One region of the Mesorhizobium sp. M8A.F.Ca.ET.165.01.1.1 genome, then DNA from elsewhere that is predicted to be linked to it. Evidence: riboswitches for the same ligand, from Rfam matches in the RefSeq annotation. Region 1 holds a riboswitch; each other region holds the start of a gene.
What was found. A riboswitch is a leader RNA that binds a small molecule or an ion and turns the genes downstream of it on or off. The one in region 1 is predicted to bind thiamine pyrophosphate.
Positions count from the first base shown of each region.

Region 2: linked by a shared signal. The riboswitch ahead of thiC (phosphomethylpyrimidine synthase ThiC) and the one ahead of EN808_RS20255 (YkoF family thiamine/hydroxymethylpyrimidine-binding protein) in region 1 are both predicted to bind thiamine pyrophosphate.
Region 3: linked by a shared signal. The riboswitch ahead of thiB (thiamine ABC transporter substrate binding subunit) and the one ahead of EN808_RS20255 (YkoF family thiamine/hydroxymethylpyrimidine-binding protein) in region 1 are both predicted to bind thiamine pyrophosphate.

Region 1 covers NZ_SRTH01000007.1:157,589-160,858, forward strand. The annotation lists gene EN808_RS20250 (ABC transporter permease) at 1-564, opposite strand, end outside; gene EN808_RS20255 (YkoF family thiamine/hydroxymethylpyrimidine-binding protein) at 604-1,212, opposite strand; TPP riboswitch at 1,203-1,316, opposite strand; gene EN808_RS20265 (formyltransferase family protein) at 1,630-2,445, opposite strand; gene msrA (peptide-methionine (S)-S-oxide reductase MsrA) at 3,016-3,270, opposite strand, start outside.
Region 2 covers NZ_SRTH01000006.1:277,491-280,760, reverse strand. The annotation lists gene EN808_RS37800 (hypothetical protein) at 1-346, shown strand, start outside; gene EN808_RS19245 (hypothetical protein) at 1,009-1,236, shown strand; TPP riboswitch at 1,358-1,474, shown strand; gene thiC (phosphomethylpyrimidine synthase ThiC) at 1,578-3,270, shown strand, end outside.
Region 3 covers NZ_SRTH01000012.1:65,529-68,798, reverse strand. The annotation lists gene thiP (thiamine/thiamine pyrophosphate ABC transporter permease) at 1-296, opposite strand, end outside; gene thiB (thiamine ABC transporter substrate binding subunit) at 521-1,519, opposite strand; TPP riboswitch at 1,563-1,677, opposite strand; gene EN808_RS25910 (thiamine diphosphokinase) at 1,764-2,408, shown strand; gene EN808_RS25905 (ABC-F family ATP-binding cassette domain-containing protein) at 2,410-3,270, shown strand, end outside.

The DNA of each region.
Region 1 (3,270 bases):
AGCGAAGAAATAAGGCAGCGCCGAAGGCAACCGTGCCAGGATGAAGACCCGCCAGCGCCCTGCTCCCATGGCGCGCAGCATCTGCCCGATCTCGACCTCGGTAGCCTCGTAGCCCTGCACCAGGGCCACCAGCATCGGGAAGAAGGTGACCAGTGCCACCAGCATGATCTTGGGCGTCAGCCCGAAACCGAACCACAGCACCACCAATGGCGCGATGGCGACCAGCGGCAAGGTCTGGCTGACTATGAAGACAGGAAACAGCGCGCGCCGCAAAGGCTGGAAGAAGTCGACCAGCATCGACAGCGCGAAGGCGGCGCTGAGCGAACAGGCAAAACCGATCAGCGTGGCGCGGATGGTGGGAATGGCGTTGTCGAGCAGCGCGTCACGATTGAGCATCGCCTGTTCGAAGACGCGCGAGGGTGCCGGCAGAACCGTCGGCTTGATGCCGGAATGGTTTGCGTAGAGTTCCCACGCCACGAGCACCAGGCCGATCGATATCACGGCCGGCGCCGCCTGGGCGAGGAAGCCCGCGAGTTGACGCGGGTTGAACGACGATGAAGCCACGAGAGGATGACCTTGACGGCGCGCGTCGGCGCGAACGGTTCAGACGGCAGTGGGACTGTTGGCCGAAACCGTGACGTCGAGGGTTACGTGGCCGGCGCCTGGTCCGAAGCGGCAGAAGGCTTCGTCGAGCGCCGAGAAGATCGCGCCGGCATCGCCGCGCAGCTTGGTGCAGAAATTCTTGGAGCGATCGTAGACGCCGGACTGCTTCAGGAAATCGATGCAGCCATAGATCTCGTCCATGTGGTCGTCCGTGCCCATCACATAGAGCGAGAACTGCGCCGCCGCTGGCTGCCCAGTGGCGGGCGCGCCGCGCACGGCGGAAATGGCGGCTTGCTTGCGCGGGCCGAGTGGCCCGGCAGGTCCGCCAAACGTGTCGGAGCGGCAGATCGGATCGTCCGGCTCACCTGGGCAACCACGCGAAATGGTCGCCGACAGCACGCAATGCTTACCGCTGCCAGACGCAGCCACGAAAAGGTCGCGCAGCGCCGGGAATAGCACCTCGGGGGGCCCGACCAGCAAGGTCGAGATGTCGTCGGTCTCGATCCTGAGCTTGTCGCGATACGAATCGAGCGCGCCAAGCGCGCCCAGGATGACGCCGACAAAATCGTCGGCCATGAGATATAGGGAAACCTGTGCGCCTGAAAACATCGCCCGCCTCGCTCCGCTGGTATTACCCAGATCAGCTTCTAGGGTCTGTGGGCTTGCCGCCCCCGTCTCAGCCCCGACCGTACGGAGCACCCCTGTGGATGGCGGCGTTAAAGCACCATTCGATCGGTTGGGGAAGCTGTTTTTTCAGCAAGCTGCGCCAAAGCATTGCGCCAGCGCAGGCACAACCGGGTGCCGGCGCCCGGGAATTTGGCTCGATCCGGGTGCAACCAACAGCCCGACCATCACGCCGGGCGGAATGAATTCCAACGCGGACCAGAATTGCCCGACCAGCGCGCAGACGGATGCCAATGGCAGGGCGACCGCGCCGACCGTGGCCGACAAGAACTGCGGTAAGTAGTTTTCGCAGCAGGGAAAGCGCGGACGCAAGTTCCGCGCTTTCCATGCTCGTTGGTCTCACTATACGCCACGACCGGCTGGCGGTACCTCTGGCACCGATTCGCTGGCCACTTTGCCAAACACTCTTATTTCGGGGCACGGTTTTCCGGCTTTTGGCCGTGCGAATGCGGTGTGCATTTTCATCAGCCGTTTGAGCAGGCGGCCATAGGTGAGGTATCGAACCCGGCCATTGGCAAGATCGAACTCCACCCTCCCCCATCGCCTGACCGGACCTTTTCCAGTTGGCGGACCCAGTCGCGCGATCTGAAAGGCCAACCGAACCTCGCGGCCGGCAACGTCCAGATAGATACCGGGATTGCCGCCCAGGACGTGCCACAATCGGGCAACGTGCTCGATCGACATGTCGGATGAAATCGCCATGTGGTTCCGCTCAAGTCGCGCCCAGACGAAATCACCGGTTGGCTGCCGCGTCCCGGACACCAAATCCTCGCAATAGGCTGGCGCCACCTCGCGCACCAACGCGCGCATCGCGGTCGCCACGCTGTCGGCCACATCCCGCCGCGTTGCCCAGTGTGCTTCGCAGAACGGCACGTGTCCGAGGATGTCGCCGTCATCGAAATTGGCGGACATCTTGTGCAATGTCACGCCGCCATGGACGGCATGCTGGCCGTCCGCGGCCAGGCGATGGAGAGGATGCGGACCCCGGTAGTTGGGCAGCAGCGCCGGATGAAAATTAAGGCCGCCCTTGGGAAAGAGGCTGAGCAGTTGTTGCGGGATCAGGGTCGGGAAAGCGTAGCAGATCAGTACATCCGCGGCGATCTCAGGCAATTGCCGGCCAAGCTCATCCCAGTCGTAAGGCCGGCCGAATTCGATCAACTTTACCGGCGTGTTGCCGAGATAGCGCCTGAGCAGAAGCTGGCGCCTCAGCCGGCGTCGAAAATTGCCAATGCTGAAGCCTCTGGATGGGCGCTGAAAGCCAGGCACGATGATCGCGCCAATACGATTTCCCGCCTCGACCCACCCGGAAAGCAGGGGCCCGGTGTAAGCAGAAACATCCAGGATGAAAACTGCATTGAGCTGCCGGGCGCCGGCCACAGGCTCGGAAGAAATCATCTTTTCAGATCCGGCGGGGCAAGACATCGCCCGGCAATCCGAGCACCGTAACGAACCGGTCCAGTCACTACCAAAAGACCGGCCGAGCCGTCAGCCTGGTTTGGGAGAAAGCGGTCCTGCCGCGGCGACACTTGGGAGCCTTTCCCGCTTCACCAACACACGCTTCTCGTAGAGCTTCCTCATGCTCCCCCTGAAACCAATCAACCCGCGTAGTTGGTCAGCAACGCCGCGCACTGTCAACCGCCGGGCGGTGGTTAACAGCCGCTATTGATATGGCCTCGCGGCAATCGGCGGGCGCTTAAACCCACTGCCGCAAAGACTGATCCGCGAGCCTTATGAAACGGCCTTTTCACGAACCGGCAGTTTCCAACCCGGCCTGACGAAATGGCAGGTGTAGCCGTTCGGATACTTCTCCAGATAATCCTGGTGCTCGGGCTCGGCCTCCCAGAACGCTCCCGCCGGAGCGAGCTCGGTGACAACCTTGCCGGGCCACAGGCCAGAGGCATCGACATCGGCGATGGTGTCCTCCGCCACACGCTTCTGCTCCTCACTGGTGTAGTAGATTGCCGAGCGATAGCTCATGCCGAC
Region 2 (3,270 bases), on a different contig from region 1:
ACGCTCAAGGCTTGCGCCGCCCAGAGGACACGCTGAAAAGGCAGCATGGGCGCGCAAGCACGCCATTCACGAGAGGTTCGACATGAAGACTATGCAAGAAAAAGACATTCCGGCATTCGTGCAAGCAGTTGTGGAGGCCGGCTGCAACATTTGCGCGATTGGCAACTTGGGATATGTCTTTGGCGATGCTGATTTGACGCCGGCGCAACGGAGGTCCGTCGAGCCACAGCTGCGCAGGATTGCTGAGATCTACGGCGAACGCGATCATCTCATGGACGAGATAGCTGTATATCTGCGGTCGATCGGACGCCATGTCGAGGTTGAGCCGAAGACAGGTGTTTCCTGATGGCCGCGATCGATCGCGTTCCGTAGTCGCCATTTCTATTGGGTAACGAGCAGCCGTCTTCCAACCTCTGAAACAAAAAAGAGGTGACCCCCAAAGGCCGCTCTCGAGACCGCAAGTCTGAGCCGCTAACGCATTGCGATAACCAGGCTGTCCGAACTGGGCGTCGATGCCTTCCTCGACCAGGTCGCGGTAGGCGGCGATCTCATCTACCGCATGCATAGCCAAGCCAGAGAAGTTTTCGGCAGCGGAATTCTCGGTCGCTTCCCCTTTTATGACTAGAGGGTGCGGCCGATCCGGCCGCGACGATCTCGCAGGGATTGCCATATACGGCAACACGAACACCGGCGGATCAATACTCGGATAATGGCGGCCGGCTATGTAGCGATCGATCGCGCACCAACATATCAATGCAATAGCTTAGTTGCTTTCAAAGGCGGGTCTCTACGAACTGCAAGCAAGCTAAACGATTGCGTCAACTCTTCCTCGCAGAGCGAAAACTCCGCGCCCACGCGATTTCTCTGCTGGAACAGCGGCACATCCTCAGCGCCAGGACACGGCCGCCGCCGTCGGGTTTTACGAAGCCGGTGATTGCATAAGTTGCCCGCAAGATATCATTGGTATCGGGAACGCCGCCGATGCCGCATCCTGAATAGAGCGGCCGCTTGCACCTGCCAGCCCGACGACCAGATCATATCTGCAACTCCATCTACCTGGACGTGGTGCAAATCACCTCGCTGAAGCCGCAAATCGTCGCCTTCGACCAGGATAACCACATCCGTGACCGCCTGAGCTACTCGGTCGATCTCGACGCACATGGCCGATACAGTTTTTCCATCCTTCACGAAGCGAATGAGACTTTGGCCATTCCAGCCCTGGTCTACGGGGCGTGACTTGTCCCCGATGCATGCGCGAGCTCTCCGCTCGGCCGGCCGCCGGACGTCGCCACCGGCCGAAGGCGCCCGAAGGCGCCCGAAGGCGCTTGACAAAGCAGCACCGGCCCATTCAACTTGAGGCATTCACCAGGGGAGTCCCGGTAAGGGGCTGAGATACTGCTGGCTTTCGCGGCGCAGTGACCCGTTGAACCTGATCCAGTTCATACTGGCGTAGGGACGGTGCAAGCGCTTTGCGGGAGTTTACGCCCGAGGTCCTGCTGCAGCAGGTCTACAGAAGCGTCTTTTCATCCTTCCGGCACAGAACTGGGTCTCCAATGCATGAGCAAAGGAGCCTCACGATGAATGCCCTCACCCCCGCCGTGTCGACGGGACCACTGCCCGCCTCGCGGAAAATCCACAAGCCCGGCGTCCTCTACCCGCAGATCAGGGTGCCGATGCGCGAGATTTCCGTCCATCCGACGGCCGGCGAACCGCCCGTCACCGTCTACGATCCGTCCGGCCCCTACACCGATCCATCAGTCCAAACCAGCATCGAAAAAGGCCTTGCCCGGCTTCGCCACGAATGGGTCACGGCGCGTTGCGATGTCGAAGCCTATGACGGGCGCCACGTCCGGCCGGAAGACAATGGATTCGCCACCGGCGAGCGCCTGACACCGGAATTTCCGATACGCAATCGGCCGCTCAAGGCCAAGCAGGGCAAGGCGGTGACCCAACTTGCCTATGCGCGCGCCGGCATCATCACGCCAGAAATGGAGTTCGTAGCCATCCGCGAGAATCTCGGCCGCGAGGTGATGCGCGGCAAGCTGCAACGCGACGGCGAAGCCTTCGGCGCGGCGATCCCAGATTTCGTCACACCCGAATTCGTGCGCGACGAGGTGGCGCGCGGACGCGCAATCATTCCCGCCAACATCAATCATCCCGAGAGCGAACCGATGATCATCGGGCGAAATTTCCTGGTGAAGATCAACGCCAACATCGGTAACTCGGCTGTCACATCGTCGATGGCCGAAGAGGTCGAAAAGATGGTGTGGGCGATCCGCTGGGGCGCCGATACGGTGATGGACCTGTCGACCGGCCGCAACATCCACAACATCCGCGACTGGATCGTGCGCAATGCACCGGTGCCGATCGGCACGGTGCCGCTCTATCAGGCGCTCGAAAAGGTCGGCGGCATCGCCGAGGACCTCAACTGGGAGGTCTATCGCGACACGCTGATCGAGCAGGCCGAGCAAGGCGTCGACTATTTCACCATCCACGCCGGCGTGCGGCTGCACTACATACCGCTGACCGTCGACCGGGTCACGGGCATCGTCTCGCGCGGCGGCTCGATCATGGCCAAATGGTGCCTGCACCATCACCGGGAGAGCTTCCTCTACGAGCATTTCGAGGAGATCTGCGACATCGCCAGAGCCTATGACGTTTCCTTCTCGCTCGGCGACGGCCTTCGTCCCGGTTCAATCGCCGATGCGAACGACGCGGCGCAATTCGCCGAACTGGAAACACTTGGAGAACTCACCAAGATTGCCTGGGCAAAGGACTGCCAGGTGATGATCGAAGGCCCGGGCCATGTCCCCATGCACAAGATCAGGCAGAACATGGACAAGCAGCTCGCAGTGTGCGGTGAGGCGCCGTTCTACACGTTGGGGCCGCTGACGACCGACATCGCGCCGGGCTATGACCACATCACCTCAGGGATAGGTGCCGCCATGATAGGCTGGTTCGGCACCGCAATGCTTTGCTACGTCACGCCGAAAGAGCATCTCGGCCTTCCCGACCGCAACGACGTCAAGATTGGGGTGATCACTTACAAGATAGCCGCCCATGCAGCCGATCTGGCGAAGGGCCATCCGGCAGCGAAAACCAGGGATGATGCCCTTTCGCGCGCGCGCTTCGAGTTCCGCTGGGAGGACCAGTTCAACCTGTCGCTCGACCCCGAAACCGCACGGTCCTTCCACGACCAGACCTTGCCCAAGGAGGCGCACAAGCTGGCACATTTCTGTTCGATGTGCGGGCCGAAATTCTGCTCCATGC
Region 3 (3,270 bases), on a different contig from region 1:
GCCAACGGCACGGCGAAGAGCTGCAGAATGAAGGCGCGGCCGAAAAACCGTGGATGCCGCGACAGCGCCCGCGCCACGAACAGGGCCGGCCCGACGGAGAGCAGCGTTGACAGGGCCGCCTGCCAGAGTGTGAAGCGCACGACGCGCAACAGATAAGGGTCGAAGGCCGCCCAGGCGCCGGAGAGGTCGTGTGCGCCTTCGACAAGCAGCCCGGCAAACGCGCCGCCGATCAAGAGCGCGATCGCCGCCAGCGCTACGCTGCCGGCGGTAATGCGGGGATCAGACGCGGGTTGCACGAAAGGCCTTTAACGTGCGTCGCGTTCCTTCGCGCCCCCCTCTGTCCCGTCGGACATCTCCCCCACGAGGGGGGAGATTAGCAGCTCCGGCGCCCAGCTCATTCCTGCAATGTTGGCGATTGGCGAAATCGCCGATGACAGCCAATCTCCCCCCAAGCGGGGGAGATGTCCGGCAGGACAGAGGGGGGCGCCGTAGAGCATTCATCTTCGGATCATACAGCCAACTACTTGCTCATCACCGCCAGCCATTCATCCACCCAGGCCTTGCGGTTGGCCGCGACCTCGTCCGGGCTGAACAGCAGGGTCTTGGTCGGCTTGACCAGTTTGTCGAAGGCCGGGTTGAGCGGCTTGTCGGTCTTGCCGGCCGGGAACATCCAGTTGGTCTCGGGGATGGCGTCCTGGAATTTCGGTCCGGTCATGAAGGCCATGAATTTTTCCGCCAGCGGGTTCTTGGCTCCGGTCGTGGTGATGCCGGCGACCTCGATCTGCAGATACTCGCCCTCTTCGAAAGACGCCGCCTGGTAACGCTCGGTGTTCTCGGCGACCATATGGTAGGCCGGGGAGGTGGTGTAGGAAAGCACCATCGGCGCCTCGCCCTTGGTGAACAGGCCATAGGCCTCGCTCCAGCCCGGCGTCACGGTCAGCACCTTGGTCTTGAGCTTGGCCCAGGCCTCCGGCGCCTTGTCGCCATAGACCGACTTCACCCAGAGCAGCAGGCCGAGACCGGGCGTCGAGGTGCGCGGGTCCTGGATGACGATCTTGTCGTCGGCGCTGCCCTCGACCAGCTCCTTCAAGCTTTTCGGCGGCGACTTCAGCTTTTGCGTATCGTAGACAACGGCGAAATAGCCATAGTCGAAGGGAACAAAAGTATCGTCGCTCCAGCCGCCCGGCACGTTGACATCGCTCGCCGCGCCATGCGGCGCGAACAGGCCTGAGGCCTTGGCATCGGCGGTGAGATTGGTGTCGAGGCCGAGCACGATGTCGGCCTTGGTCGAAGCGCCTTCCAGCTTGACGCGGTTGAGCAGCGCCACGCCGTCGGCGACCGAGACGAATTCGACATCGCAGCCGCATTCGGCCTCGAATTCCTTCTTCACCACGGGGCCCGGACCCCAGTCGGCGGTGAAGCTCTCATAGGTGTAGACGGTGAGCTTGTCCTTGGCCAAAGCCGGCCCGGACAGGGCCACTGCCGTGGCTGCGATGAGAGAATATAAAAACGTGCGCATCGGCGCCTCCTTCGTTTGCGTTGAAAGGAATTGAGGCGTCGGACTGTCCGAAACGTCTAATCCCTCCGCCGGTACAAACCGGATCAGGTTCAGCGGGTTGGCGAGACTGCCTCTCAGCCGGTCCGCGAAATTCGCGTCCGGCACCCCGTTAGAGCGTTTCGACACATAGGCCCGGCGGGTGGGACACGCAAGTGGGAGTTTGCCGCCTTCCGTTTCCCGTGCCGGGCTGGTAAGGCGACGGGATATGAGCACATTCACCATCCTGCTTGGCGGCGATCTCCTCCGCACGCCCCGGCTCGACCGCCAGGTCGAAGGCTCGCGCGTGATCGCCGCCGACGCCGGCATCGGTCATGCGCGGATACTGGGCCTAGTGCCGGAATTGTGGGTCGGTGATTTCGATTCGGTTCCGGCCGATCTGCCCGCCCATCTCGCCGCCGTGCCCCGGCAAACCTTCCCGGCGGAAAAGGACAAGACCGACGGCGAACTGGCAATCGCGGCCGCACTGGAGCGTGGAGCGACCCGCCTTGTGCTGGCGGGCGCCTTCGGCGGCAAGCGCGCCGATCACGCCTTCCTGCATCTGGCGCTTGGCCTGCGGCTGGCCGAGGCCGGAACGGATGTGCTTTTGACCAGCGGCGCCCAGGAGGGTGTCCCCTTGCTCAACGGCAGGGCCAGCTTCGATTATGCCGACGGCACGCTATTTTCTATTCTCGGCTTTTCCGAACTCTCCGGCCTGACCGTCACCGGCGCCAAATGGCCGCTCGACAAGGTCGAGGTGGCTTTCGGATCGTCGCTGACCATTTCCAACGAGGTCAAGGGCCGCCTCGACATCGCGCTCGGCCACGGCCGCGCGCTGCTGCTCGCCCATCCCTATCCATTGCCCGAAAGCTGACATGGCCCCGCCCCTTCTCAATCTCGACGGGATAAGACTGACTTTTGGCGGCACGCCGCTGCTCGATGGCGCCGCCCTGACAGCGTCGGCCGGCGACAAGATCGCGCTGGTCGGCCGCAACGGGTCCGGCAAGTCGACGCTGCTCAAGATCGCCGCCGGCCTGATCGAACCGCAGGACGGCGAGGTGTTCCGCCAGCCTTCGGCGACTGTCCGCTATCTGCCGCAAATGCCCGACATGGACGGCTTTGCCAATGTGCGGGCCTATATCGAGGCCGGGCTCGGCCCGGCCGACGATCCCTACCGCGCCAGCTATCTGATGGAGCATCTCGGCCTGTCGGGCGAGGAGCGGCCGGCAGACCTGTCCGGCGGCGAGGCCAGGCGCGCCGCCCTTGCCCGCGTCATGGCGCCGGAGCCCGACATCCTGCTCCTTGATGAGCCGACTAATCATCTTGATCTGTCGGTGATCGAATGGCTGGAAGAGGAGCTCGTCCGGACTTCCTCGGCGCTCATCGTGATCTCGCACGACCGCCGGTTCCTCGAGCGTGTGTCGCGTGCCACCGTCTGGCTCGACCGTGGCCAGACCCGCCGGTTGGACAAGGGCTTTGGCCATTTCGAGGAATGGCGCGACCTCGTGCTGGAGGAGGAAGAGCGCGAGCAGCACAAGCTCGGCCGCCAGATCGTGCGCGAGGAGCACTGGCTGCGCTACGGCGTGACGGCACGGCGCAAGCGCAACATGCGACGTCTCGGCGAACTGCAGACCATGCGCCAGCGCTTTCGCGGCCATCGCGGCGCCGAGGGCACCGCGACAATGGTGGCCAGCGACGCGGCCGAATCCGGCAAGCTGGTGATCGAGGCGAAAAAC